Regions from separate parts of the Micromonospora sp. 067-2 genome, predicted to be linked through region 2. Evidence: riboswitches for the same ligand, from Rfam matches in the RefSeq annotation. Region 2 holds a riboswitch; each other region holds the start of a gene.
What was found. Region 2 has a riboswitch for cobalamin ahead of cobN (cobaltochelatase subunit CobN). Riboswitches for the same ligand answer to the same signal wherever they lie in the genome.
Positions count from the first base shown of each region.

Region 1: linked by a shared signal. The riboswitch ahead of ACLJN9_RS18685 (ribonucleoside-diphosphate reductase subunit alpha) and the one ahead of cobN (cobaltochelatase subunit CobN) in region 2 are both predicted to bind cobalamin.
Region 3: linked by a shared signal. The riboswitch ahead of ACLJN9_RS07330 (ABC transporter substrate-binding protein) and the one ahead of cobN (cobaltochelatase subunit CobN) in region 2 are both predicted to bind cobalamin.

Region 1 covers NZ_JAJPWB010000007.1:231,764-241,491, reverse strand. Annotated here, with positions in the region: gene ACLJN9_RS18720 (glycosyl hydrolase) at 1-2,195, shown strand, start outside; gene ACLJN9_RS18715 (ribosomal protein bL36) at 2,311-2,433, shown strand; gene ACLJN9_RS18710 (DMT family transporter) at 2,456-3,346, opposite strand; gene ACLJN9_RS18705 (PLP-dependent aminotransferase family protein) at 3,375-4,790, shown strand; gene ACLJN9_RS18700 (histidine phosphatase family protein) at 4,818-5,411, opposite strand; gene ACLJN9_RS18695 (CbtA family protein) at 5,408-6,181, opposite strand; gene ACLJN9_RS18690 (CbtB domain-containing protein) at 6,172-6,375, opposite strand; cobalamin riboswitch at 6,410-6,561, opposite strand; cobalamin riboswitch at 6,651-6,868, shown strand; gene ACLJN9_RS18685 (ribonucleoside-diphosphate reductase subunit alpha) at 7,006-9,390, shown strand; gene ACLJN9_RS18680 (ribonucleotide-diphosphate reductase subunit beta) at 9,429-9,728, shown strand, end outside.
Region 2 covers NZ_JAJPWB010000001.1:217,766-227,493, forward strand. Annotated here, with positions in the region: gene ACLJN9_RS00985 (hypothetical protein) at 1-4, opposite strand, end outside; gene ACLJN9_RS00990 (hypothetical protein) at 17-736, opposite strand; gene ACLJN9_RS00995 (RNA polymerase sigma factor) at 729-1,310, opposite strand; gene ACLJN9_RS01000 (hypothetical protein) at 1,431-1,766, shown strand; cobalamin riboswitch at 2,263-2,392, shown strand; gene ACLJN9_RS01005 (hypothetical protein) at 2,553-2,705, opposite strand; gene cobN (cobaltochelatase subunit CobN) at 2,717-6,394, shown strand; partial or broken gene ACLJN9_RS01015 (magnesium chelatase subunit D family protein) at 6,627-8,911, shown strand; gene cobO (cob(I)yrinic acid a,c-diamide adenosyltransferase) at 8,983-9,594, shown strand; gene ACLJN9_RS01025 (cobyrinate a,c-diamide synthase) at 9,588-9,728, shown strand, end outside.
Region 3 covers NZ_JAJPWB010000003.1:134,683-144,410, reverse strand. Annotated here, with positions in the region: gene ACLJN9_RS07340 (C39 family peptidase) at 1-1,086, opposite strand, end outside; gene ACLJN9_RS07335 (M14 family zinc carboxypeptidase) at 1,297-3,174, shown strand; cobalamin riboswitch at 3,288-3,428, shown strand; gene ACLJN9_RS07330 (ABC transporter substrate-binding protein) at 3,520-4,455, shown strand; gene ACLJN9_RS07325 (FecCD family ABC transporter permease) at 4,625-5,686, shown strand; gene ACLJN9_RS07320 (ABC transporter ATP-binding protein) at 5,683-6,510, shown strand; gene ACLJN9_RS07315 (VOC family protein) at 6,482-7,255, opposite strand; gene ACLJN9_RS07310 (ABC transporter permease) at 7,351-8,088, opposite strand; gene ACLJN9_RS07305 (ABC transporter ATP-binding protein) at 8,099-9,058, opposite strand; gene ACLJN9_RS07300 (transcriptional regulator) at 9,055-9,366, opposite strand; gene ACLJN9_RS07295 (transporter) at 9,363-9,728, opposite strand, start outside.

The DNA of each region.
Region 1 (9,728 bases), on a different contig from region 2:
TCGGCACCGGCCGGATCTCCTCCACCCTGGCCGGTCGGGGCTACCTCTCGGTGGCCCTCCTGCCGCCGACGGCGAACACCACCGAGCGCGCCGAGCTGGCCGCGACCTACGGCCGGTACGCGCACGCGCACGTCACCGGCACCCGGGTCTCGTACGCCTACGACCCGGCGACCAGCGGCCTGACCACCACGTACGCCTTCACCACCACCGCCCGGGAGGGCACCGCCACGCAGACCGTGGTGAGCCTCTACCCCCACCAGTGGAAGTCACTGGCCGGCTCCACCGCGATCGCCGCGACCTACCCGTCGGCGCGCGGCCGGATGAAGGTGCTCACCGGCGTCAACCAGTTCCGTACCGCCATGAAGTTCCAGGGCGTCCTGCCGGAACTACCTGCCGTCGGCGACGGCAGCGGTGCCGACCTGGCGACGCTCACCGGCCACCTGGCCGCCGCCCGCGCGAACCCGTTGGACCAGCGCGGCGCCGACACGTACTGGACGGGCAAGGGGCTCGGCCGGGCCGCCCGCCTCGCCGAGGTGGCCGACCTGGTCAATGACACCGCGACGCGCGACAGCGCGTTGAACGCGATCCGTAGCACGCTCACCGACTGGTTCACGGCCTCCAGCGGCAAGACCGGGAGGGTTTTCTACTACGACGGCAACTGGGGCACGCTGATCGGCTACCCGGCGTCGTACGGCTCCGACCAGGAACTCAACGACCACCACTTCCACTACGGCTACTTCATCGCCGCCGCCGCGACGTTGGCCAAGTACGACCCCGGGTGGGCGGCCACGAGCCGTTACGGCGGCATGGTCGACCTGCTGATCCGGGACGCCAACAACTACCGCCGCGACGACACCCGCTTTCCCTACCTGCGCGACTTCGACATCTACGCCGGCCACGACTGGGCCTCGGGGCACGGCTCGTTCGGCTCCGGCAACAACCAGGAGTCGTCGTCCGAGGGGATGAACTTCGCCAACGCCCTGATCCAGTGGGGTCAGGTCACCGGCGACACCGCCGTCCGGGACGCCGGGATCTTTCTCTACACCACGCAGGCTGCGGCGATCCAGGAGTACTGGTTCGACTCGAGCGACCAGAACTTCCCCGCCGCCTTCGGGCACTCGACGGTCGGCATGGTGTGGGGTGACGGTGGGGCGTACGCCACCTGGTTCAGCGCCGATCCGGAGATGATCCAGGGCATCAACCTGCTGCCGGTCACCGGCGGTCACCTCTACCTGGGCAACAACCCGGCGTACGTACGGACCAACTACGCCGAACTGGTGCGCAACAACGGCGGCCAACCGACGGTGTGGCAGGACATCCTCTGGCAGTTCCAGGCCCTCGGTGACGGCAACGCGGCACTCGCGAACCTCCGGGCCAACCCGGGCTACACGCCGGAGGAGGGGGAGAGTCGGGCGCACACCTTCCACTGGATCCGTAACCTCGCGGCGCTGGGCACCGTCGACACGACGGTGACCGCCAACCACCCGCTGGCGGCGGTCTTCACCCGCAACGGCGCGCGCACGTACGTGGCGTCGAACCCGACCGCGACGGCGGTCACGGTGACGTTCTCCAACGGCACCACACTCGCCGTCGGCGCCGGAAAGACTGCCACCACGGGTGCGTACACCTGGAGTGGTGGCAACGCGTCCGGCGGCGTACCCCCGGGGAACCCGCCGCCCACCGACCCGCCGCCCACCGACCCACCGCCGACGGATCCGCCGCCGACCCCCGGCACTCCCACGCGGTACCTGCTGCCCGGTGGCGGGCTGGGCGCCGCCGGCGGCGCGGCCACGACCACGGTCGCGGCGGCCAACGGAAACCACGACGGTACGCCGACAAACGCGCAGGTCTTCACCGCTACCGGTCTCAACCTCGCCTACTCCGGCGGGCAGACCGCGTTCGACCTGTTCGTGGACGCTGGCGCGGCGGTCGGTAACGGCGTGCAGGTGCGGGTCTCCTACGACCTGACCGGTAACGGCAGCTTCGAGAGGGTGGAGACCTGGCGTTACTTCGCCACCGATCCCGTTGCGGGCTACGAGCACTACACCCAGAACGCCGGCCTTGCCTCGGCCACCGGCACGCTGGGGGCGCTGAGCAACGGCACCGTTCGGGTCGAGGTCTGGTCGGCGATCGGCAACAACCCGAGCACCCTGGGCATCGGCAACCAGTCGGTGTTGCGGCTCCCGTACTCCTGAGCCCCGCCCACGCCGCCGCAGGTTCCGGCCTGCGGCGGCGTGGCTCCGACGAATGGGCCACGCCCCCTCGGGTACGCGAGCGGAACCGGGCACGACCAGAGGAGGGGTGGCTGCGATGAAGGTCAGGAACTCGCTGCGTGGCTTGAAGAACAAGATGAACTCGATCGTGGTACGTCGCCGGGGCAGGACGTTCGTCATCAACAAGAACGACCGGCGCCAGAAGGCCCGCCAGGGCTGACAGCGCAACACCGGGTGGTGGGTCAGCCACCGAGCCGAACCCGGACCGCGGTCGCGGCGCACAGGATGACGACGAGACCGCCGACGACCGTGGCCCAGCCGATGGGCTCCCGCAGGAGCAGACCCGCCCAGGCGATGCTCAGGACCGGCTGGATCAGTTGCACCTGGCTGACCCGAACCATCGGGCCGGTGGCCAGGCCGTGATACCAGGCGAAGAAGCCGAGGAACATGCTGACGACCCCGAGGTAGCTCAGGGCCGCCCACTGCACCGCGGTGCCCGGCGAGCTCTGCTGGACGGCGGAGACCACCGTCAGGACCACCGAGAGCGGGGAGCACAGCACGAGCGCCCAGGAGACGGTCTGCCAGGCGCCCAGCGTCCGCGCCAGCAGGCCGCCCTCGGCGTAGCCGACGGCGGCGGACACCACCGCGCCGAGGAGCAGCAGGTCGGCCCAGTGCAGCTGACCCAGGCCACCCCACTGCGCGGAGGCGAAGGCCAGCGCGGCGAACGTGCCGATGCCGGCGGCGACCCAGAAACGGGCCGAGGGGTGCTCGTGCCCGCGGATGACCGCCAACACCGCGGTCGCGGCCGGCAACATGGCGATGACGACCGCGCCGTGGCTGGCCGGCGCGCTCGTGAGCGCGAACGAGGTCAGGAGCGGGAACCCGACGACGATGCCGCCGCCGACCACGGCGAGGCGGGGCCACTGCGTACCACGAGGCAGCCGCTGGCGGGTGACGGCCAACGCGACGACCGCGAGGGCCGCTGCCACGACCGCTCGGGCGGAGCCGACGAACAGTGGCGCGAGGCCGCCCACCGCCACCCGGGTGAGCGGAACGGTGAAGGAGAAGGCCGTGACGCCCACCAGCCCCCACCACAGGCCCGACGGTCGGGTACGGGATATCGCGTCGTCCATTATCGCGGTAGCGCTACTCTGACCTCTCATGAATGACAGTAGCAGTTCACGGATCGAGGCCGGCCTTCGGAACTGGATCGCGACCGCCGCGCCCGGTGCCCGTCTGCCGTCCACCCGCGAACTGGTCGCCCGCCACCAGGCAAGCCCGGTGACGGTGCAGCACGCGTTACGCATGCTCACCGCCCGAGGGCTCATCGAGAGCCGACCCGGAGTCGGCACGTTCGTCCGGGCGGTACGCACCGTACGGACGGCCGACTACGGCTGGCAGACGGCTGCCCTGCGCTCGTTCCCGGCGCGCGTCGACTCGCTCTCCACCGCGCTGCGCAGTGCCTCCAACGACGTCATCGCGCTGCATGCCGGTTACCCGGACCGGGAGCTTCTCCCGGAGCGTCTGGTCCGTTCGGCACTCGCACGCGCGGCCCGTACCGACGCGGCCCTGGCCCGGCCACCCGCCGCGGGCCTGCCGGAGCTGCAAACCTGGTTCGCCAACGAGCTCGGCGCTGTCACCCCGGCCGGGATCACGCCGCCAACGCCCAGCGACGCCATCGTTCTTCCGGGAAGCCAGAGTGGGCTGAGCTCGGTTTTCCGCGCCCTGGTAGGGGTCGGGCAACCCCTGCTGATGGAGTCCCCGACCTACTGGGGCGCCATCCTCGCCGCCCGACAGGCCGGTGCGCTCGTCGTGCCGGTACCCGGGGGCCCGGCCGGCCCGGATCCCGGCCAACTGGAACGAGCCTTCCGAGAGACGGCCGCGCGCGTCTTCTACGCCCAACCGAACTACGCCAACCCCACCGGCGCGCAGTGGCCGACGGCGCTGCACGAACAGGTGCTGCAGGTCGTGCGCGAGCACGGCGCGTTTCTCGTCGAGGACGACTGGGCGCACGACTTCGGCATCACCAGCGCACCGACGCCGGTCGCGGCCCACGACGACGCTGGCCACGTCGTCTACCTGCGCTCACTCACGAAGAGCGTGTCGCCGGCGATCCGCGTCGCCGCGGTCATCGCGCGAGGACCGGCACGCGAACGGCTCCTGGCCGACCGGGGAGCGGAGTCGATGTACGTCAGCGGTCTACTTCAGGCCGCGGCGCTCGACGTCGTCACCCAGCCCGCCTGGCACTCGCACCTCCGCGGCCTGCGGCAGCAACTCGGCACCAGGCGCGACCTGCTGGTCGCAGCTCTGCGCGAGCATGCCCCACAGGCGGAGCTGGGGGTGGTGCCGGCCGGCGGGCTGAACCTGTGGGTGCGTCTTCCCGACGGAACGGACGTCCACCAGCTGGCGTACGACTGCGAGAAGGCCGGGCTGATCATCGCCCCCGGGACCGAGTGGTTCCCCGCGGAACCCACCGGGTCGTTCGTCCGACTCAACTACGCCGGGCCCAGCCCGGCGGCCTTTCCCGCCGGCGCACGCCTCCTCGGCCGGGCACTCGCCAACGGCCCTGGCAGGTGACCATCTCCGCCCCGGCGTTCGCTGTCCCTACGCCGGTGGTGCGGCGAGCCGCAGCTGCCACCCCGAGCCGCGGTTGGTGAGCCGGACGATCGCCAACGGCTCGACGTCCAGCTGCCGGTACGTCACCAACGGCAGGTCGAGGGCGTGCACGACGGCGACCCGGAGCAGGATCGGGTGGGTGACGGCGATGACCCGCTGGCCACGGTCGCGCTGGCCGTCCAGCCAGCGGCCGACCCGCTCGCGCAGCGCCAGGACCGATTCGCCCCGGTGGGGTGCGGCGTCCGGTGCGGACAGCCACTCGCGCAGCGCCTCGGGCTGCGTGGCGGCGATCTCCTCCAGCGACCGCCCGTTCCAGTCGCCGTAGTCGCAGTCGGCAAGCGCCGCGTCGACGGTGGGCGTCAGGCCGAGGGCGTACGCGGTCCGGGTGGCCGCCACCGCTGGGCTGGACAGGCAGACGTCGGAGGCACCCAGGAGCGCCCGTCGGCCCGGCGCGGCGGGAGCCAGGGCGAGGGCGGCCCGCAGGCCGCCCTCGTCCAGGTCGTCGAGCTGCCCGCCGAACCGGGCCTGCCGCAGGGCGGCGGTGGAACCGTGCGCGACCAGCCGCAGGCTGGTGACGCTCACGTGCTCAGGGGTGCGCTGGTGCTCCTGCGGCGCCGGTCGTGGTTCAGCAGAGCCGCGAACAGCAGGCCGATGCCGGTCCAGAGGACCACCTGGGTGCCCAGGGAGGCCAGTCGGAAGTCCCACAGCAGGGCGGCGGGGAAGTCGTCCGGGACCTCCTGGAACGACGGCAGCACCACGTAGGACACCACGGTGACCAGCAGGAACCCGCCGAGGGCGGCGGCGGCGCGGAGCCACTGCGGTGCGTCGCCGCGAAGCGCCCGGTAGCCCAGCGAGCCGGACCAGACCGCCACCAGGCCGAGCACCACCATCAGCAGGTAGGTGCCGGTGCGCTGGTCGATGGTGGCCGGATCACCGACGGCCGGGGGATTGGGTGGGTACTTGACGAACGGCACGATCACCACGCCGAGCAGCGCGGCGCCGGCCAGCAGCAGACCCGACCGTCCGTCGTCGTCGGTCCGCCGTCGACGCTGCAGCAGGACGTACGCGGTGGCCAGCAGGCCACCCATCGCGGCGCCGAACAGGCCGGTGGCCAGGAACAGGCCGCCGCGCTGGCCGGTCCTGCTGACCAGCGCCTCCTCGTGGTCGTGTGCGCCGGTGGCGGGTTCGGCGTGTGCCGCCGCCTCCTCGATGGCGATGGCGGCCTGAACGCGTGGTTCGCCGGCGAAGTAGGCGAACGTGCCGGCGAGCAGGCCCGCGACCAGGCCGGCGAGCAGCCCGCGGAGCAGCACGCTGACGAACGTGGGCGTGCCGGTGGTGGCCGTCAGTGGCACGGGACACCCAGCAGGTGCCGACCGTCGTGCATCAGCTCGTGCAGGTACATCCCGCTGCGCGAGACCGCTCCCTGGTCGAAGGCGACGAGGTAGGCCAGCAGCGTGAGCACGGCGACGGTGGCCAGGACCGTCCATAGAAGACGGGCGGTGTCAGCGGGCTGCACCAGGGGCTGGCTGGACGTGGAGCTGGACATGGGTACACGAACCTCCCCGGGGATAACGCGTCCCCATCGCAAGGCTGCGGACGACCGAGCGTCCTGACTCGCGGTGCCCCGTGCAGGGGAACCGCTCACAGTGGCGCGACCGCGCCGGAATCTCACCGGCTTCCCTCGCGTCGCCGCAGATAGTGGGTTGACGGTATCGGTGCCGGTTCGGGCGGTCAACCCGGTCCCCGGCGGCGTCGATGGACGAGAGCCGGCTGCGCCGCAGATCGACATGTGGGGTGTGACAACCGTGTCCCTCCCTATATATGGTGTTGAGCGCAGCTGGTTCGGCCGCTCATCGTCAGTGGTCGAGGCAAGAGGGAACCCGGTGGGAATCCGGGACTGCCCCGCAGCGGTAAGTGGGAACGACCGCCGTCATCAGCACTGGGCCGCGAAGCGGCCTGGGAAGCGACGGCCAGTAGGAGACCGGCGAGCCCGGTCGTGCCCGCAAGTCCGAAGACCTGCCAGCGCGCCGCGTACCCGCACCCGGGTGGGCGGCGGTCCGAGGCCGCGTGGGACGGCTGACGCCACCTGACCCCGCGCCCTCCGGCGTGGCGTCCACCGGTGTCCGCCTCCTCGTGTCCGAGGGCCATCAGGTCTCGAACTCGCGAGGAGTGAGTGGTGACGGTCACCCAGGTAGTTCCGGCCAGCGCCGAGCCGGCCCCGCCCGGTCGGCGACGGGCGCAGATGCAGGTCCGCAAACGCGACGGCGCCACCGAACAGGTGGATGTGAACAAGATCGTCCGGGCGGTCGAGCGGTGGGCCGACGACCTCACCGACGTCGACCCGCTGCGGGTGGCGACCCGGACGATCAGCGGCCTGTACGACGGCGCGACGACGGCCGAACTGGACCGGCTGTCGATCCAGACGGCGGCCGAGATGATCGGGGAGGAACCGCAGTACTCCCGTCTCGCCGCGCGGCTGCTGGTCGGCTACGTGGACAAGGAGGTCCACCGGCAGGGCATCACCTCGTTCAGCGCGGCGATCCGGACCGGCCACGCCGAGGGACTGATCTCCGACGACACCGCCGCGTTCGTCGCCGCACACGCCCGTACCCTCGACGACGCCGTCGACCCGGAGGGTGACCGGCGGTTCGAGTACTTCGGGCTGCGCACGGTCTACGACCGGTACCTGCTGCGGCACCCCACCAGCCGGCTGGTCCTGGAGACCCCGCAGTACTGGCTGCTGCGGGTGGCCTGCGGGCTGTCCCGGACACCGGACGAGGCGATCGACTTCTACCGGCTGATGTCCAGCCTGGCCTACCTGCCCAGCTCGCCGACGCTGTTCAACTCCGGCACCCGGCACACCCAGATGTCCTCCTGCTACCTGGTCGACTCGCCGCGCGACGAGCTGGACTCGATCTACCAGCGGTACGCCCAGGTCGCCAACCTGTCCAAGTTCGCCGGCGGCATCGGCATCGCGTACTCCCGGGTCCGGTCCCGGGGCTCGCTCATCCGCGGCACGAACGGGCAGTCCAACGGGATCGTGCCGTGGCTGCGCACGCTGGACGCGAGCGTCGCCGCCGTCAACCAGGGCGGCCGGCGCAAGGGCGCGGCCTGCGTCTACCTGGAGCCGTGGCACCCGGACGTCGAGGAGTTCCTGCAGTTGCGGGACAACACCGGCGAGGATGCCCGGCGCACCCACAACCTGAACCTGGCCAACTGGATCCCGGACGAGTTCATGCGCCGCGTCGAGGCCGACGAGATGTGGTCGCTGTTCGACCCGCACGAGGTGCCCGAGCTGCCCGACCTGTGGGGGGAGCGGTTCGACGCCGCGTACCGGGCCGCCGAGGCGCAGGGGCGATACGTGCGGCAGGTCCCGGCGCGGGAGCTGTACGGCAGGATGATGCGCACCCTGGCACAGACCGGCAACGGTTGGATGACCTTCAAGGACGCCGCGAACCGGCTGTGCAACCAGACCGCCGAGCCGGGCAACGTGGTGCACCTGTCCAACCTCTGCACCGAGATCATCGAGGTGTCCAGCGACGCCGAGACGGCCGTGTGCAACCTCGGTTCGGTGAACCTCGCCGCCCACCTCAGCGACGGCGGCATCGACTGGGAGCGGCTGCGGGCCACCGTCCGTACCGCCGTCACGTTCCTCGACCGGGTCATCGACATCAACTACTACCCGACTCCGCAGGCGGCGGCGAGCAACCCCCGCTGGCGCCCGGTCGGGCTCGGGCTGATGGGCCTGCAGGACGCGTTCTTCGCGCTGCGGCTGCCGTTCGACTCCCCTGCCGCGCGGGAGTTGTCCACCCGGATCAGCGAGGAGCTGTACCTGACCGCCCTGGAGACGTCCGCCGACCTGGCGCGGCGCTTCGGGGCGCACCCGGCGTACGGGCAGACCCGGGCCGCGCGGGGGCAGCTGCAGCCCGACCTGTGGGGTGTCGCCGGTACGCAGACCGCCCGGTGGGCCGCGCTGCGTGAGCGGGTCGAGGTCGACGGGCTGCGCAACTCCCTGCTGGTCGCCATCGCCCCGACCGCCACCATCGCCTCGATCGCCGGTTGCTACGAGTGCGTCGAGCCGCAGGTGTCCAACCTGTTCAAGCGCGAGACCTTGTCGGGGGAGTTCCTGCAGGTCAACACCGCTCTGGTACGCGAGCTGAAGGCCCGCGGCCTGTGGACCGAGCCGATCAGGTCGGCGATCAGGCGCGCGGAGGGGTCGGTGCAGGACGTCCCGGAGCTGCCGTTCGCCGTCCGGGAGTTGTTCCGTACCGCGTGGGAGCTGCCGCAGCGGGCGCTGATCGACCTGGCCGCGGCCCGCGCGCCGTTCATCGACCAGTCCCAGTCGCTGAACCTGTTCCTGGCCGCACCCACCATCGGCAAGCTCTCCTCGATGTACCTGTACGCCTGGAAGGCCGGGCTGAAGACCACCTACTACCTGCGCTCGCGTCCCGCCACCCGGATCCAGCAGGCCACCGTCGCCGTTGTCGCGCCCCCGACGGCCGACGACGAGGCACTGGCCTGCTCGTTGGAGAACCCCGAGTCGTGCGAGGCCTGCCAGTGACCGCCGCCGACACCACCACCGACACGAGGACCACGCACATGCTGCTCGACCCCGGGATGGATCTCACCCTCCGCCCGATGCGGTACCCGCACTTCTTCGACCGGTTCCGCGACGCCATCCGCAACACCTGGACCGTCGAGGAGGTCGACCTGCACGCCGACCTCGCGGACCTCGACAAGCTCTCCCCGGCCGAGCGGCACCTGGTGAGCCGTCTGGTCGCCTTCTTCGCCACCGGCGACACCATCGTCGCCAACAACCTCGTACTCAACCTCTACCAGCACGTCAACAGCCCCGAGGGCCGGCTCTACCTGTCCCGGCAGCTGTTCGAGGAGGCGGTG
Region 2 (9,728 bases):
CCATTTCGCCCCTTCCCTAGTCCAGCGATTCGGCGATCTCGATCGCCTCGAGCTTGGTGAGGTCGCCCTCGAGCCGGTAGCTCACGCCGGCCTCCTGCCAGATCAGGGTCGAGGCGGCGAGCCGTGCCGTCTCCTGGCGAACCTCTCCCGCACGGTCGACGTAGGACAGGACGTGTGGGCCGCCGACCCAGATGGCGAAGTCGCCGTCGACCTGGACCCACTCCGAGGCCGGCCGGCTGGTCTGCTTGTGGAAGGCCAGGTCGAGACTGCCGTCGAAGGCGTCGATGCGCAGCGCGCCTGAGCGATAGAGCAGCGTCGCCACCCGACAGGCGCCCGTGCCGTCGGGGTCGGCGACCAACACCCGCTCGGGCGGACCCAGCTTCACCGGTAGCCGGACCGGGAAACGCACCGCCCGTTGTGCCTCATCCAGTGTGACGGCCCGCAACGAGGGCAACGGAGACGGAGTGCCGGTCGGCACCACCGGTTCCGACGACGTGACGACGGTGACGCCGGCGAAGCGCAGCAGCCCCGCGACGGCGTCGGCGAGGGCGGCCCGCCCCGGCGGCAGCAGGAGCAGCAGCAGGGCGACGAGCGCCGCCGCGACGAAGGGGCGCCACCGGCGCCGCCGGGGCGCGGGCTCGAAGAGCTGTGCGCGTACGCGGGCGCTCACGTCGGGTGGGTCCGGTGTCTCCAGCCAGGCCGAGAGGTCCCGCAGTTCCCTCTCCAGGTCAGCCATGTCGGACCTCCTCCCGGTCGAGCAGGCCACGGAGCTTCGTCAGCGCCCGGGACGTCCGCGACTTCACCGTGCCCCGCGGCCAACCCAACATCGCCACCGTCTCCTCCTCGCTGAGATCGAGGAGGAACCGGCAGACGATCACCTCACGGTCCCGCTCCGGCAGTTGGCGCAGGGCCTGCACCAGCGCCGCGCGACGCTCACCGGCGAGGACCGCCCCGACCGCACCGTCCTCGGTGATCTCGGACACCGGGTTGGCCGCCGCCGCCCGCAGGACGAGGCCGTCGCGGCGGGTACGGGACCGGTGCAGGTTGCGGGTCTCGTTGGCGACGATCGCCAACAGCCAGGATCGGAAGGACGAGTCGCCCCGATAGCGCGACAGGCTGCGGTGCCCCTTCACAAACGCCTCCTGGATGACGTCCTCGGCGTCCGCGCCCGCGCCGAGCAGCACCGCCGTCCGGTACGCGGACGGGGTGTGCCGGGCGACCAGGAGGTCGTACGCCTCCAGGTCACCTGACCGAGCGCGGTTGACGAGCACGTCGTCGTTCAGGGAGACCTCCGGTTGCATCACACTCATGACACCGCTGCGGCGCGGCGGGTTCCAACCGTGGCGCGACCAGCTCACTCCCACCCGGCGTGCAGCGTATTGCCAGGAAGCGGTGGTGCACTGGCGGGAGCGTCGAGGAAGGGGTGGGGCATGGGCTGGTTCAGTCGACGGGCACGGGGCACCGAGGCGACCCCGACGAAGCTGGACCGCGAGGGGACCCGGGAGGATCTCGCGGCGCTGGAGGCGTTTCTCGCCAGCCGGCGGGGGGTGGAGTTCTACCTGGAGCCGGAGACCACGGCCACGGACACGACCGTCGTGGCCATCGCCCACGACGGCGAGTGGATCCGCCGCCGGACCGGCACGCCACGCGCGGCGGGCGCCATCGCCCGCAAGCACGCGGTGCCGCTGTACGAGGCGGCCCGCACCGGCTATCCGGAACGCATGCGCACCTGGAGCCGGGCACACCCGGAACGCCACGCCCGCTGAGGCCCGACAACGAGCCCGCCGCCCGCAGTCCGCATCCCGCGCGACCCGCGACCTGCGGCCCGCGCGGCCCGCGCATCCCGCGCGGCCCGCGCATCCCGCGCGGCCCGCGCATCCCGCGCGGCCCGCGCATCCCGCGCGACCCGCGACCTGCGGCCCGCGCGGCCCGCGCGGCCCGCGCGGCCCGCGGCCCCTGGCGGACCGGTGCTCGGTAGAGGCACGCAGATCTTGGACACTTACCGTTTCGAGTTGACGGTAAGTGTCCAAGATCTCGCGTTCGGGCCATCCCGAAGCGCAGGTTCCAATTGATCATGGCCGTTTGGCCGGGCGCCGGTGGAGTGGAGCATCGGGTGCGGGACACGAGGTGCGGTGTCGTGACGATCGTGAATCGGCGCCTAGAAATTGCCGTCTGTCGATGGATTGGCGGCGCCGTCCGCTGAGGGGGCGGCGTTGACCGGCGGCGCAGCGGTGTGGCAGCATTCGCGGCCTGACGGCAGTGAAGGAAGTCGGTGTGATTCCGACGCGGTCCCGCCACTGTCACCGGGGAGTGATCCCCCCTCGTGCGCCACGACCGTGTGTCTGCGGTTGGAAGGCCGGGGGAGAGCGTCGATCCGGAAGCCAGGATACTTCGGCCGTCGGGACGTACCCCAGGGCGTGGACACCCGAGGAGGACCCGATGACGCACGGCGTCTCTTTCATCGACGAGTATCGTCGTGACCCGCACGGTGGGCGCTCCGCAGCCCCCGCACCCGGCCACGTCTGCGGACGTTCGGCCGGCCGGGCGCACGGTCACGCCGGTTCCTGCGGCCGCTGAGCCGCGCACCCGGCGTCGACCGGCTGCCGACAGCCGTCGGTGACCGCGCGCCGGGCCGTCGTACCGGCTGACGCCGCACCCACCCGCTTCGTCCAGGTCGCCTCCACGGCGGCCGGGGCGTCACTCACCGGAGCCTCCCGTGCGCATCCTGCTGCTCTCCACCGCCGACACCGACCTGTTGGCCGCCCGCGCCAGCGGTGTCGACTACCGGCTGGCCAACCCCGCCCGGGTCAGCGCCGACGAGGTGCCCGCGCTTCTCGACGGGGTCGACCTCGCCGTCGTACGCCTGCTCGGGGGTCGGCAGGCGTGGCCGGACGGGCTCGCCGCGGTGCTCGCGAGCGGCCGGCCGACGGTCGTGCTCGGCGGTGAGGCGGTGCCCGACGCGGAGCTGATGGCCATCTCCACCGTGCCGTCCGGCGTCGTCACCCAGGCGCTGGCCTACCTGGTCGAGGGCGGCCCGGACAACCTGGGCCACCTGGCCCGGTTCCTCTCCGACACGGTGCTGCTCACCGGTGAGGGTTTCGCCCCACCCGCACCCACCCCGGCGTACGGCGTGCACGGTGAGCACCCCGTCGACCCGGACCGGCCCACCGTGGGGATCGTCTTCTACCGGGCGCACGCGCTGGCCGGCAACACCGGCTTCGTCGACGTGCTCGCCGACGCGGTGCGGGCGGCCGGCGCCAACCCGCTGCCCATCTTCTGCGGTTCGTTACGCGGGCTGACCGCGGGCGCCGGCCCGCTCGGGCTCTTCGCCCGCTGCGACACGCTGCTGGTCACCGTGCTCGCGGCCGGCGGTGCGGTCGCCGCGGACGCCTCCGGTGGTGGCGACGAGGACGCCTGGGACGTCGGCGCGCTGGCCGCCCTGGACGTCCCGGTCATCCAGGCGCTCTGCCTGACCAGCACCCGTGAGCAGTGGGCGGGCAGCGACGCCGGACTGTCCCCGTTGGACGCGGCGATGCAGGTGGCCATCCCCGAGTTCGACGGCCGGATCGTCACCGTGCCGTTCTCGTTCAAGCAGATCGACGCCGACGGGCTCTCGGTCTACGCCGCCGACGCCGACCGGGCCGCCCGGGTCGCCGGGATCGCGGTGCGCCACGCCCGGCTGCGGTACGTGCCCAACGCCGACAAGCGGGTCGCCGTGGTGCTCAGCTCGTACCCCACGAAGCACTCCCGGGTCGGTAACGCCGTCGGGCTGGACACCCCCGTGTCGGCGGTCCGACTCCTCGCCGCGTTCGCCGACGCCGGCTACCACCTCGGCGACGCGCCGCTGCCCGACGACGGCGACGCGCTGATCCACGCGCTGATCGCCGCCGGCGGTCACGACGTGGAGTGGCTCACTCCGGAGCAACTGGCCGCCGCCGAAGCCCGGGTGCCCGGCCAGACGTACCGGCGGTGGTTCGAGGCGGTCCCCGCCGAGCTGCGGATGCGGATCCGGGAACACTGGGGTGAGCCCCCCGGCGAGCTGTACACCGACGGCGGGGACATCGCGCTCGCCGGGCTGCGCTTCGGCAACGTGGTGCTGCTCATCCAGCCGCCGCGCGGCTTCGGGGAGAACCCGATCGCCATCTACCACGACCCGGACCTGCCGCCCAGCCACCACTACCTGGCCGCGTACCGCTGGCTGGCCGCGCCGGCCGCCGACGGAGGGTTCGGCGCGGACGCCGTGGTGCACCTGGGCAAGCACGGCACCCTGGAGTGGCTGCCCGGCAAGGGCCTCGGCCTGGCCGCCGGCTGCGCACCCGACGCGGTCCTCGGTGATCTGCCACTGGTGTACCCGTTCATCGTCAACGACCCCGGCGAGGGCACCCAGGCCAAGCGGCGGGCGCACGCCGTCGTGATCGACCACCTGGTGCCGCCGATGGCCCGCGCCGAGACATACGGCGACCTGGCCAAACTGGAACAGCTGCTCGACGAGTACGCCACCGTGCAGGCGCTCGACCCGACCAAGGTGCCCACCGTACGGGCGCAGATCTGGGACCTCGTCCGCGCCGCCGAGCTGCACCACGACCTGCACGCCGAGGCGATGCCGGACGCCGACGACTTCGACGACTTCGTGCTGCACCTCGACGGTTACCTGTGTGAGGTCAAGGACGTGCAGATCCGCGACGGGCTGCACATCCTGGCCGCCGCGCCGACCGGTGAGCCACGGGTCAACCTGGTCCTCGCGGTGCTGCGCGCCCCGCAGATCTGGGGTGGCGCCCGTGCCCTGCCCGGCCTGCGGCAGGCCCTCGCGGCCGCGTACGGGCTCGACGAGCAGGACCTGCTCGCCTCACCCGGGCAGCGGCTGGCCCTGCCCGCGGCGCTGACCGACGTGGTGGACGGGCCGGCCGGCACCGCCGCCGACGCGATCGACCTGATCGAGGCCCTCGCCCGACGGCTGGTCGTCGGCATGGAGACCCTCGGCTGGGCCGTCGAGACCGTCGAGACCGTCGAGACCGTCGTCGACGAGGTGACCGGCCGACCGATCCCGGAAGCCGCCGCGGTGCTGCGCTTCGCCGCCACCGAGCTGGTGCCCCGACTCGACCGGACCACCGACGAGCTGACCAACACCCTCGGCGCGCTCGACGGCCGGTTCGTGCCACCCGGCCCGTCCGGCTCGCCCACCCGGGGCCTGGTCAACGTCCTGCCCACCGGCCGCAACTTCTACTCCGTCGACCCCAAGGCGATCCCCAGCCGCAACGCCTGGGACGTCGGGGTGGCCCTCGCCGACTCACTGGTGGCGCGGCACCTCGCCGACACCGGGGCGTACCCCCGCTCGGTGGGGTTGACCGTGTGGGGCACCAGCGCCATGCGGACCCAGGGCGACGACATCGCCGAGGTGCTCGCCCTGCTCGGCTGCCGGCCGGTGTGGGACGACCGGTCGCGGCGGGTGACCGGCGTCGAGGTCGTGCCGACGGCCGAGCTGGGCCGGCCCCGCATCGACGTGACCGTGCGGATCTCCGGCTTCTTCCGCGACGCGTTTCCGCACGTCGTGGCGTTGCTCGACGACGCCGTCCGGCAGGTCGCCGCGCTCGACGAGCCGGAGGCGGAGAACTACGTCCGGGCGCACGTGGCCGCCGACCTCGCCGAGCACGGCGACGAGCGGCGGGCCACCGCCCGGATCTTCGGCTCCAAGCCCGGGGCGTACGGCGCGGGGCTGCTGCCACTGATCGACGCCCGCACCTGGCGCAGCGACGCCGACCTGGCCGAGGTGTACGCGGTGTGGGGCGGCTACGCCTACGGTCGGGGCCTGGACGGGCGGGAGGCGCGTGTCGACATGGAACGCTCCTTCGCCCGGATCGCTGTCGCCGTGAAGAACCAGGACACCCGCGAGCACGACATCGTCGACTCCGACGACTACTTCCAGTACCACGGCGGGATGGTGGCGATGGTCCGCCACCTCACCGGCACCTCACCGCAGGCGTACGTGGGCGACTCGGCGATGCCGCACGACGTGCGCACCCGCACCCTGGGCGAGGAGACCCGGCGGGTGTTCCGGGCGCGGGTGGTCAACCCGAAGTGGATCGCCGCGATGCGCCGACACGGCTACAAGGGCGCCTTCGAGCTGGCCGCAACGGTGGACTACCTGTTCGGCTACGACGCCACCGCCGGGGTGGTGGACGACTGGATGTACGAGCACCTGGCCGCCGCGTACCTCTTCGACGACACCACCCGGGAGTTCCTCGAGAAGTCCAACCCGTGGGCGCTGCGCGGCATCACCGAGCGGCTGCTGGAGGCCGCCGACCGGGGGCTGTGGGCCAAACCCGAGCCGGCCACCCTCGACCGCCTCCGGGACACGTACCTGGCCAGTGAGGGTGACCTGGAGGACCGGGCGTGAGCGCGAGGAGTGAGCCGGGTTTGCGAGCCCCGCAGTCGCGATCCGAGGAGGCGCAGTGAGCGCGAGGAGTGAGCCGGGTTTGCGAGCCCCGCAGTCGCGATCCGAGGAGGCGCAGTGAGCGCGAGGAGTGAGCCGGGTTTGCGAGCCCCGCAGTCGCGGTCCGAGGAGGCGCAGTGAGCGCGAGGAGTGAGCCGGGGTTGCGAGCCCCGCAGTCGCGATCCAAGGAGGCGCAGTGAGCGCGAGGAGTGAGCCGGGTTTGCGAGCCCCGCAGTCGCGATCCAAGGAGATGCAGTGACCACGATCTACCCGTTCAGTGCCGTGCTCGGCATGGCCGACATGCGGCTGGCGCTGCTGCTCAACGCGGTCTCCCCGGCGATCGGTGGGGTGCTGGTCCGGGGCGAGAAGGGCACCGCCAAGTCGACGGCCGTCCGCGCCCTCGCCGCGCTGCTGCCGCCGGTGCGGCGGGTCGCGGGCTGCCGGTTCGGCTGCGATCCGGCCGGGCCCGACCCGTCCTGCCCGGACGGCCCGCACCCGACCGACGCCGCCGCCGAGACCCGGCCGGCCCGACTGGTGGAGCTGCCGGTGGGCGCCGCCGAGGACCGGGTGGTCGGCTCGCTGGACCTGGAGAAGGCCCTCGGCGAGGGGGTACGCGCCTTCGAACCGGGTCTGCTGGCGGCCGCGCACCGGGGCGTGCTCTACGTCGACGAGGTCAACCTGCTGCACGACCACCTGGTCGACCTGCTGCTGGACGCCGCGGCGATGGGCCGCAGCCACGTCGAACGGGAGGGTGTCTCGGTCAGCCACGCCGCCCGGTTCCTGCTGGTCGGCACCATGAACCCGGAGGAGGGTGAGCTGCGTCCGCAGCTGCTCGACCGGTTCGGGCTCACCGTCGAGGTCGGCGCCAGCCGTGACCCGGCGATCCGTGTCGAGGTGGTCCGCCGCCGACTCGCCGCCGACGCCGACCCGGCTGGTTTCGCCGCCCGCTGGGCCGACACCGACGCCGAGATCGCCCGCCAGGTGGTCGCCGCCCGCCGCCGGCTTCCCGGGGTACGGCTGCCCGACGCCGCGCTGCGCCAGATCGCCGAGGTGTGCGCCGCGTTCGACGTGGACGGGATGCGCGCCGACATCGTCACGGCCCGTACCGCATTGGCGCACGCTGCCTGGCACGGGCGGGACCGGGTCACCATCGACGACGTCCGGGTGGCCGCCCGGCTGGCCCTGCCCCACCGCCGCCGCCGTGACCCGTTCGACACACCGGGGCTCGACGAGAAGCGTCTCGACGAGGCGTTGCAGCAGGCCCAGGACGCGCACCCGGACGACGACCCGGACGACGGCGGCCCGGACGGATCGGGCTCCGACGGGCCGGGCTCGGACGGGGGCGGCGGCCCGCGCGGCGGCGGCCCCGGCAGCGGCCCGGACGGGCGGGGCCTCGACGAGGGCGGCCCGGACGGAAGCGGCCCGGACGGAACCGGTCCGGACGGGCGGGGTTTCGACGAGAGCGGCGGGGACGGGCGCGGCACCGACGGCTCCGAACGGGATGCGCCTCGTGGGGATCCAGCCCCGGGCGAGGACGGGCAGGTCGACGGACCCGACGGATGGCACGGGGACGAGGACAGGGGCGGGCGCCACCGGGTAGCCGACTCTCGTCAGCCCCACGGCACGGGCGCCGGCGACGACCAGGATCGTGGCCAACCGGTGGCCGTACCCCGGGGTGGGTTGACGGCACGGCTGCTCACCGCGCCCGGCGTCGGTGACGGGGTGCCGGGCCGGCGCTCGCGTGCCCGCACCGGGCGGGGCCGCACCACCGGATCCCGGGTGCCGGCGGGCCGGGTCGGGGCGCTGCACCTGCCGGCCACGGTCCGCGCGGCCGCGCCGCACCAGGCCGCCCGGGGGCGGCTGACCGGCCCGCTGCGGTTGCGCGCGGACGACGTCCGCGAGGCGGTCCGGGAGGGACGCGAGGGCAACCTGGTGTTGTTCGTCGTGGACGCCAGCGGCTCGATGGGCGCCCGGCAGCGGATGACCGCCGTCAAGGACGCGGTGCTGGCCCTGCTCACCGACGCCTATCAGCGACGCGACAAGGTCGCGGTAATCGCCTTCCGGGGCACCGGGGCACGGACGCTGCTGCCGGCCACCTCGTCGGTGCTGGCCGCGTCGACCGGGTTGGCCGAACTGCCGACCGGTGGGCGTACGCCACTGGCCGAGGGGTTGCTCGCCGCCGCCGACCTGCTGCTGGTGGAGCGCCTGCGCGACCCGAAGCGCCGCCCCCTGGTCCTGGTGGTGACCGACGGCCGGGCCACCGCCGGCCCGCGTCCGCTCGACCGCGCGGCGGCAGCGGCGGCCGTCCTCGCCGCGACGGGCGCGCCCTGCGTCGTCGTCGACTGTGAATCCGGCCCGGTCCGCCTGAACCTGGCCAACCGCCTGGCCACCCAACTCCGGGCCCCCCACCGTCCCCTGAACGACGTGGCCCTCAACCCCCACGCACACCCCCCGGCCCGTGCAGATCGTGGAGCGAAACGGCCCTTCCAGGGGCGGCTTCCCTCCACGGTCTCAACCGGCCCCGCCAGCTCGCCAGACAGGAGCGTCGCCTGATGCCGCAGGGGAAGCCGAGCACGGTGCCCGCCGACGGGTTGACCACCCGCCAGCGACGGCGTCGGCCACTGGTGGTGGTGCACACGGGACAGATGAAGGGGAAGTCGACCGCTGCCTTCGGGTTGGCGCTGCGGGCGTGGACCGCCGGCCTGCCGGTCGGGGTGTTCCAGTTCGTCAAGAGCGCCAAGTGGCGGGTGGGCGAGGAGAATGCCTTCCGGGCGCTCGGCGAGGTGCACGAGCGCACCGGCCAGGGCGCACCGGTTTCCTGGCACAAGATGGGCGAGGGTTGGTCCTGGATCCAGCGCGGCGGCGACGCCGACCACGCCGCCGACGCCCTGGAGGGCTGGCGGCAGATCCAGCGGGACCTGGCCGCCGAGCGCTACGGGCTGTACGTGCTGGACGAGTTCACCTACCCGATGAAGTGGGGCTGGGTGGACGTCGACGAGGTGGTGGCCACCCTGGCCGACCGGCCCGGCTTCCAGCACGTGGTGATCACCGGCCGGGACGCCGACCCGAGGCTGGTGGCAGCCGCCGACCTGGTCGCCGAGTTGACCAAGGTCAAGCACCCGATGGACGCCGGCCAGAAGGGCCAGAAGGGTATCGAATGGTGACCCTACCGGCGACGCCCTGGGCGCTGCCCCGGGTGGTGGTGGCCGCGCCGGCCAGCGGGCACGGCAAGACCACCGTGGCCACCGGGCTGCTCGCCGCGCTGCGCCGCCGTGGCCTCACCGTCAGCCCGCACAAG
Region 3 (9,728 bases), on a different contig from region 2:
CTCGCTGGCGAGGAAGGACTGGCTGGTCACCACCGGGATACCGGCGGCGATGAAGCGCTCCACCTCGTCCAGTGAGTGCAGGCGGGTCACCCGGCCCTCCAGCCCGGGGAAGCTGGCCGCGTACGCGGTGTTGAAGGGCCAGTTGCCGGCGCCGTCGTACGTGTAGTCGTAGGTCATCCGCGCGGCGTGGTTGACCGTCGGGTCGGGGTAGGTCGGGTCCACCCAGGAGGTGTCGGCCTTCGACGGCTGACGGCCCCAGTACTCGACCACCATCTCGGTGGAGGTGGGGGAGCACCACGCCTCGCCGCCGCCGTCGTACTCGGGGTAGTGCCCGGCGTGCACGTTCTGCGAGTAGCGCGGCACCGGCAGCTCGCGGCCCCAGGCGATGTGCCCGGCGCTCGGCGCGACGGTGAACCGGTCCGGTACGGCGGAACTCATGGCACCGAGCATCCGGACCACGGGCGCGGCGGTCTGCCCGGGCGCCCGGTAGAGGGTCAGCCGCAGCTGGTAGGAGCGCAGCAGCACCCCTGCGGCGGCGTCGTCGATGCTGAAGGTGTCGGTCCAGATCGTCGACCAGGGGTCGCCCTGCCGGTTGACGCTGGTCCGCTTGATGTCGCTGTCACCGGACGCCCAGCGGCCCATGACGTACCAGGGTGTCTGGTCGCCACTGGTGTAGCTGCCCTGCATCTCGACCTGGATCCAGGTGCCGGCGGGGGTCTCCGCGTTCCAGGAGGCGATCAGCTCGGTGGCGTCGAATCCGATCCGGGTCACCGGTGAGGTCCAGGTGCCGTACTCCCAGCTGCGGGTGGTGCCGGTGTGCGGGTCGGCGTACTCGACGGTGCCGGCCGGGCGGGCCAGGGTGACGCCGGCGCGCAGGCCGGGCACCACGCGGGTGCCGGCCCGGCTGCCCCGGTGCCAGTCGACGGGCCCGGACCAGTCCTGGAAGGTGATCTGTTCGTCGTGGGCTGTGGTGGGCGGTCGGCCGCCGGCGGACGGCCGGGCGGCTGCCGCGGGCGCGGCGGTGGCGAGCAGGGTGAGCGCGGTGACGCCGGCGAGGGCGGCCGCGTGCAGGCGATATCTGGCCATGGGTGCTCCGCGGTGTCGAGGGGGCATCGTCGCCGGTCAGTGTCGCGCGTGGAAGGAAGTTTCGCCAGATGTCGACGGATGGAAAAGCATTGCCGCCGCGATGGTCAACATGGGATGAACAAGCTAATGACAAATATTGATATGACCATGTGACTGATGGTGAAGTGTCCTCCACCGAGCGGGATCTCCCGCCTCTCGAGGAGGTAGTCCATGGCCCTCCGCACGCCCATCCCTCTCCGCCGCGTCCTGGTGCTCGCCGTCGTCACCGGGCTGGGACTCGTCACCGTCGCCGCCAGTCCGGTCGCCGCCCGGCCGGCACCGGACCGGACCGCCGAGCAGGCCGCCTCCGGCTACCGGGTGCTCGGCCCCCGGACGTCCGCCGACCGTACGGCGGTGGCCCGCACCGGGGCCGCCATCGACTACTCCGAACACGGCGTGCTGCACATCTCGGCCACCACCACCGAGGCCGCGGCGATCAGCCGGCTCGGCTTCCGGCTGGAACCGCTCGCCCCGCCGCCGAGCGCCGAGCGCGGCGCCAGCGACGTGGGCGCGTTGGCCTTCCCGCCCGCCGACTCCAACTACCACGACTATGCCGAGCTGACGGCCGTGGTGAACCAGGCCGTCGCCGACCATCCGGCCATCGCCCGCAAGATCAGCATCGGTACGTCGTACGAGGGCCGCGACCTGGTGGCGGTGAAGATCTCCGACAACGTGGGCACCGACGAGGGCGAGCCGGAGATCCTGTTCAACGCCCAGCAGCACGCCCGCGAGCACCTGACCGTCGAGATGGCGATCTACCTGCTCAACCTGTTCACCGACAACTACGGCAGCGACTCCCGGATCACCAACATCGTCAACAGCCGGGAGATCTGGATCGTGCCGACGGTCAACCCCGACGGCAGCGAGTACGACATCGCCACCGGGTCGTACCGGTCCTGGCGCAAGAACCGGCAACCCAACAGCGGCTCGTCCAACGTGGGCACCGACCTCAACCGCAACTGGTCCTACCAGTGGGGCTGCTGTGGTGGGTCGTCCGGAACCACCTCGTCGGACACCTACCGCGGCCCGTCGGCGTTCTCCGCTCCCGAGACGTCCGCGCTGCGCAACTTCGTCAACAGCCGGGTGGTCGGCGGCGTCCAGCAGATCAAGGCGAACATCGACTTCCACACGTACTCGGAGCTGGTGCTCTGGCCGTTCGGCTACACCACCGCGAACAACCCCGCCGGGATGAGCGCGGACCAGTACAACACCTTCTCCACCATCGGCCAGCAGTTGGCGGCCACCAACAACTACACCCCGGAGCAGTCCAGCGACCTCTACATCGCCGACGGCACCAGCATCGACTGGATGTGGGCCACCCACAACATCTGGGCGTACACCTTCGAGATGTACCCGGGCTCGTCAGGCGGCGGCGGTTTCTACCCGCCCGACGAGGTGATCCCCGCGCAGACCAGCCGCAACCGCGAGGCCGTGCTGCTGCTCAGCGAGTACGCCGACTGCCCGTACCGGGCCATCGGCAAGCAGGCGCAGTACTGCGGCGGCGGCGGTGGCACCACGGTCTTCTCGGACACCTTCGAGACCGCGACCGGGTGGACCACCAACCCGGCCGGCACCGACACGGCCACCCTCGGGGCGTGGGAACGGGGTGCCGCCCAGGCGACCACCTCCTCCGGCGCCAAGCAGCTCACCCCGTACGCCGGCGCCAACGACCTGGTGACCGGACGGCTCGCGGGATCGGCGGCCGGTGACTACGACGTCGACGGTGGCGTGACCAGCGCGCGGTCCCCGGCGGTGACGCTGCCGTCGGCCGGCACGCTGACCCTCTCGCTGGCCTGGTACCTGGCACACGGCTCGAACGCCTCCTCGGCCGACTACTTCCGGGTGAGCGTGGTGCACAACGGAGGCACCACGGCGCTGCTCACCCAGGCCGGTGCGGCGGCCAACCGCAACGGGAGCTGGGCGGTGGCCAACCTCAACCTCACCCCGTACGCCGGTCAGTCGGTCCGCATCCTCGTCGAGGCGGCCGACGCCTCCGGCGCCAGCCTGCTGGAGGCGGCTGTGGACAACGTCACCATCACGTCCTCCTAACCCCGTGGGGCCCCGTCCGCCCCCACGGGGCCCCACCCCCACCCCCCACCCCGCGCTGATCTAGGGCATATCGTCGTTGCGAGAGATCTACTCATGGCGATATGCCCTAGATCAACGAGGGTTGTCTTGGCGGTGCGCTACCGTTTCAGCGACCACTCCGCAGCGAAGCCGGTGCGAAACCCGGCGCTGTCCCGCAACTGTGATGCCCCGTCCCGGTGACGGGGATGAGCCAGGTCGCCTGCGGATGGGTCGCGACACGCGCTCTCGAGGAAGGGCGCCTCGTGGGCGGGCGTACGAAAGTCCCTGTCGGCGAAGCACCACATTCCTCGACCGACAGGAGGACCCATGTCCGCACGTACCCCCCGGCTCTTCGCCGCGACTCTCGCGGTCGCCGCGCTCGCCCTCGGCGCGTGCGCCGAGAAGACCGACGACCAGCCGGCGGCCGGCGGCAGCTCCGCGACCGTCGCCTACCCCGTCACGGTCGGCCCGCTCACCCTCGACAAGCGCCCCGAGAAGATCGTCTCGCTCTCGCCCACGGCCACCGAGATGCTCTTCGCGATCGGTGCCGGCCCGCAGGTGACGGCGGCGGACGACAACTCCAACTACCCGGCCGAGGCGCCCAAGACCAACCTGTCCGGCTTCCAGCCCAACGCCGAGGCGATCGCCGCCAAGAGCCCCGACCTGGTGGTGCTCTCCAACGACACCAACAAGATCGTCGATCAGCTCGACAAGCTCAAGATCCCGGTCTACCTGACCCCGGCGGCCACCACGCTGGACGACTCGTACCGGCAGATCACCGAACTGGGCGCACTGACCGGCCACGCCGACCAGTCGACCGACGTCACGAGCCGGATGAAGGACGACATCGCCAAGCTGGTCAAGGACCTGCCGCAGCGCGCCGAGAAGCTCACCTACTACCACGAGCTGGGCCCCGAGCTGTACAGCGCGACCAGCAAGACCTTCATCGGCTCGCTCTACAGCCAGGTCGGCCTGACCAACATCGCCGACCCGGCCGACGCGGACGGCAAGAACGGCGGCTACCCGCAGCTGTCCCAGGAGTTCATCGTCAAGGCCAACCCGGACTTCGTCTTCCTGTCCGACACCAAGTGCTGCCAGCAGAACGCCGACTCGATCAAGGCTCGCAGCGGCTGGGCTGGGCTGACCGCGGTGAAGAACAGTCAGATCGTCGCGTTGGACGACGACGTCGCCTCCCGCTGGGGCCCGCGCGTCGTGGACCTGCTTCGGGTGATCATCGACGCGGTCGCCAAGGTGCCCGCGTGACCGTCATCCCTCGGTGAGCGAAGCACCACCGGTGGACGCCACGACACCGCCACCCCGGCCCGCCGGGGCGACGCCACCAACCGCCGGGGCGACGCCGTCAACCCGGCCCGCCGAGGCGACGCCACCAACCCGGCCCGCCGGGGCGGCGCCGCCGTCCCGGCCGGCCGGGCTGCCGTCCGCGGCCCGACCCGCCGGCCTGCGCAAGCGCTGGGTGGTCGCCGGCGTGTTCGCGGTGCTCGTCGCGTTGGTCGCCGGGGTCTCGTTCGGCCCGGTCAGCCTGCCACCCGGCAGCGTCGCCGCCGAGCTGCTCAACCTGATCCCCGGAGTGCACCTGGACAGCGGGCTCACCGAGCGGGAGATCGCCATCGTCACCGAGCTGAGGCTGCCCCGGGTGGTGCTGGGCCTGCTCGTCGGCGGCCTCCTCGCCCTGGCCGGCGGCTGCTACCAGGGCGTGTTCCGCAACCCGCTGGCCGACCCGTACCTGCTCGGGGTCGCCGCCGGCGCCGGGCTCGCGGTCACCGCGGTGATCGCTCTCGGCGGTGTCGGCCGGGAGGGCTCGATCACCGGGCTGCCGGTGACGATCCCGCTGGCCGCGTTCGCCGGCTCGCTGCTCGCCGTGACGATGACCTACCTGCTCGGTGCCGCCGGCGGCCGGAGTCGTTCCCCGGCGATGCTGATCCTGGCCGGGGTGGCGGTCTCCGCGTTCCTCTCCGCCGGTCAGACGTACCTGCTGCAACGGCACTCCGACAGCATCCAGCCGGTCTACTCGTGGCTGCTCGGTCGGCTGGCCACCGCCGGTTGGCACGACGTGCTGCTGGTGCTGCCGTACGCCGTGCTGACCACCGTGGTGGTGCTGCTGCACCGCCGCGAACTGGACGTCCTCGCGGTCGGTGACGACGAGGCGACGAGCCTGGGGCTGCATCCGCAGCGCACCCGCTACCTGCTGATCGCCGCCGCCTCGCTGGGCACCGCCGCGGCGGTCTCCGCGACCGGCCTGATCGGCTTCGTCGGCATCATCGTGCCGCACACCGTGCGGCTGCTCGCCGGGTCGAGCTACCGGGTGATCCTGCCGCTGTCGCTGCTGTTCGGCGGCGCGTTCCTGGCGCTGACCGACGTGGTGGCCCGCACCGCCGCCGCACCGGCCGAGATCCCGATCGGGGTGGTCACCGCCCTGCTCGGCGGCCCGTTCTTCGTGCTCGTGCTGCGGACCGCCCGACGGGTGCTCACGTGAGCACCGAGCCCGCGGTAGCGGCCGTCGAGGTCCGAGGGCTGCACGTCAGCCTGGACCGCACGCCCATCCTCACCGGCGTCGACCTCACGGTCGCCGTCGGGGAGTGGGTCACCGTGATCGGCCCGAACGGCGCCGGCAAATCGACCCTGCTGCGCGCCGTCGGCGGGCTGCTGCCCGCGCCGGGAGCGATCACCCTGTTCGGTACGCCGAGCGGCGCGCTGCGCCGACGCGACCGCGCCCGGGTCGTGGCCACGGTGGCGCAGTCCCCGGTCGTCCCGCCCGGCATGTCGGTGCTGGACTACGTGCTGCTCGGCCGCACCCCGTACATTGCGCCGCTGGGTAGAGAGTCGGCCGCCGACGTCGACGCCGTGCACGAGGTGCTGGACCGGTTGGACCTGACCGGCTTCCACCGCCGCGAGCTGGCCACCCTCTCCGGCGGCGAACGGCAGCGGGTCTTCCTCGCCCGGGCGTTGGCCCAGGGTGCCACGCTGCTGCTGCTGGACGAGCCGACCAGCGCCCTGGACATCGGTCACCAGCAGGACGTGCTGGAGCTGGTCGACCAGTTGCGCCGCGAGCACGGCTTCACCGTGCTCGCCACCATGCACGACCTCTCCCTGGCCGGCGAGTACGCGGACCGGATGGTGCTGCTCGCCGACGGCCGGGTGGCGGCCGTCGGGACCCCCCACGAGGTGTTGACCGAACACCTGCTCGCCACCCACTACCGGGCCAGCGTCCGGGTCGTCCCCGGCACCCACGGCCCCCTGGTGGTCCCCGTCCGCCCCCGGCTGAGCCCGGTCAGTCGCCGTCCGGCCCCAGGTCGATGACGGAGAAGAGAGCGCCCTGGGGGTCGCGTAGGGCGGCGAACCGCCCGGCCGGGTTGTCGCGGGGCGGCACCAGGATCGTTCCGCCCAGCTCGGCGGCCCGCGCCGCGGCGGCGTCCGCGTCGGCGACGGCGAAGTACACCGTCCAGTACGCCGGCAGGTCGGCCGGAAAGTCGTCGGCGAACGGTGGCATCATCCCGGCGACGATCCGCGCCCCGAGCCGCCACCCGGTGTAGGTCATCCCGCCGACCGGCTGGTCGTCCGGCTGCCAACCGAACACCAGCTCGTAGAAGACCTTCGCGCCCTCCGGGTCCGGGGTGACCAGCTCGTTCCAGCTCATCGCGCCCGGCACGTTGAACACCCCGGCACCCGGCATCGCCTGCGGCTGCCAGACGCTGAAGGTGGCGCCCGCCGGGTCGGCGAAGACCGCCATCCGGCCCCGGTCGAAGACCTCGAACGGCGGAACGACGACCTGCCCGCCGGCCCGTTCGACCCGCCCGGCGACCAGTTCGGCGTCGTCGGTGGCGAGGTACGTCGACCAGATCGGCACCTGGTCCGGAATGGCCGGCGGCCCGGCGCCGGCGACCGGCTGTCCGTCGAGCAGGAAGACGGTGTAACCGCCGGCCTCGGGCTCCGGATTCACCCGGCCGGTCCAGCCGAACAACTCCGGGTAGAAGCGCCGGGCGTCGGTCAGATCCGGGGTGGCCAGGTCGGCCCAGCAGGGCGTACCCGGCGGGACGGTGCTCACGGTCAAGACCCCTCTCGCCCCCGGCGGCCACCACGGCCCCCTGCCGGAATCCTGGCACCGTCCCGCTGCGGCCCGGGGCGGAAACGGACGAATCGTCAGCTGAACCGGCGACCCTCGTCCCGCCGGTAGGCCCAGCCGGCGACGAGGGCCAGCAGCACCACCCAGACCCCGAGCATGATCAGTGCCAGCGGCTCGACCCGGTAGTCTCCGACGGCCGCCCACATCAGCTCGGCGGCACCCCGGGTGGGCAGGAACGGCGCGATCGTCTCGATGAACCCGGGCGCCTCGCCGGGTGCGGAGAGCAGGCCGCCGCCGAACGCGAGCGGCAGGAAGACCACCTGCGCGACGACGATCGCCGCCTTGCTCGGCCACGAGTAGCCGATGGCGAGCCCCATCAGCGTGAACGGCACCGAGATGACGGCCACTGTGACGGTGGTCAGCAGGAACGCCGCCAGGCTGACGCGGGCCGGGGTCAGCGTCGCGCCGATCACCACGACCGGGATCAGCGAGAGGTACGTTAGTGCCAGGCCGGCCAGCACCCGGCCGGCGAACCGGGGCACCGACCCGGCCGGCAGGGTCCGGGTGTACGGATTCCAGGGCTGGGCGCGGTCCTCGGCGACGCCGACTCCGTACTGGAAGATGTTGGCGCTCATGACCGAGAAGGTGACCATCGACGCGGTGGCGAAGGTGGCACCGGCCGGGTCGTCGCCGGCGAACGGCACCACGAAGAAGATCATGGCGGCGGCCGGGAAGAAGGCGCTGCCGAAGACCGCCACCGGAATCCGGATGGTCTCCAGGAGCTGGTAGCGGGCGTGGACCAGGGCGAGTTGCACGGGTCGCTCCTCAGACGGTGGTGGGTCGGCCGCCGGCAGTGGCGGTGGTGGGCTGGTCTCCGGCGCTGGGCTGCTCCCCGACCGGGGACAGGTTTGTGGGGATGGGCTCTCCGGAGGTGATGGCGAGGAACGCCTCCTCCAGCGAGGTCGGCCGTACCTCCAGGTCGGTGAAGGGGGTCCGGGCCGTGACCAGCGCCCGGACCAGCTCGTCGGCGTCGGTGGTGAGCAGGTGCAACCGGCCGTCGATCCGTTCGGTGCGGACCACCCCGGGCAGCTCGGGCACCTCGTCCGCGACGAGGCTGACCCGTCGTACGCCGGCGATGCCGCGCACCGCCTGCACCGTGTCGTCGGCGAGCACCCGGCCCTGCCCGATCACCACCACCCGGCGGGCCAGGGCCTCCACCTCCTCCAGGTAGTGGCTGCTCAACAGGACCGTCCCGCCGTCGTCGTGGAACGCCCGGATCGCGTCCCACAACGTCCGCCGGGCGGCCACGTCCAGGCCGGTGGTCGGCTCGTCGAGCAGCACCAGCCGGGGTCGGCCCACGAATGCCAGCGCCACCGCCAGCCGACGGCGCTGCCCGCCGGAGAGGCCACCGGTCTGTCGCCGGGGCAGATCGCCCAGACCGAAGCGGTCGAGCAGCTCGCCGCGGGGCACCGGGTCCGGGTAGTGCGCGGAGACGTAGTCGACGACCTCGCCGACGCGCAGCGTGCCGGGCAGGCCGGTCTCCTGGGGGGTCACCCCGATCTGTCGCCGCGACGCCGGGTCGCGCGGGTCGCCCCCGAACAGTTCCACCCGTCCCGAGCTGGGTCGACGGAGACCAACCAGCAGGTTCAGAAGGGTGCTCTTACCGGCGCCGTTGGGGCCGAGCAGGCCCACCAGCTCACCCGCCCGGACTTCGAGGTCGACGCGGTCGAGGGCCAGGACGTCGCCGTACCGGCGGCTGACCTGGTCGGCGCGGGCGAGGATCATGACTGCTCCTTCGGCGAGGTGGGGTCGAGCAGGCTGCGGATGGCCTCTGTGTACTCCTCGAACGCCAACCGGCCCCGCCGGCTGAGCCGGATCAGGGTGGCCGGGGTGCGTCCGCGGTGGGTCTTGCTGACGTCGACGTAGCCGGCATCCTCGAGTTTGCGCAGGTGCACGGAGAGGTTGCCGGCGGTCATCGCGAGCAGCTCCTGGAGCCGGGGGAAGGTGATCCGGTCGCCGTCGCCGAGTGTGGACAGGGTGGCGACCACCCGCAGCCGCGCCTGCGCGTGGATGACCGGGTCGAGGTCGGTCACGGCCGGTGCCGCTGTCGGAGTCGGGCCATCGCGCCGGCGACCAGGATCCCGCCGCCGCCGGCCACGGCGACGACCAGCGCGTGCCAGCCCGGCCCGGCGAACGTACCGGCCAGGTTGATGACGCTGATCCAGACGCCCAGTCTGAACAGGTCCCGGTCGAGCCAGATGGCGCCGCCGGCCATGTGCAGCGCGGCGGTCAGCCCGACGGCGGTCGCCGACCAGAGCAGCGCCGCCTGGTCGTGCGGCAGGTGGTCGGAGACCCGGGCGAGCCCCGCGTAGACGCTCACCGGACCCAGGGCCCAGGCACAGCCGTACCAGCGTCCGCGCCGGGCCGAGTCCCCGGTCACCTGGCCGTACGCCCG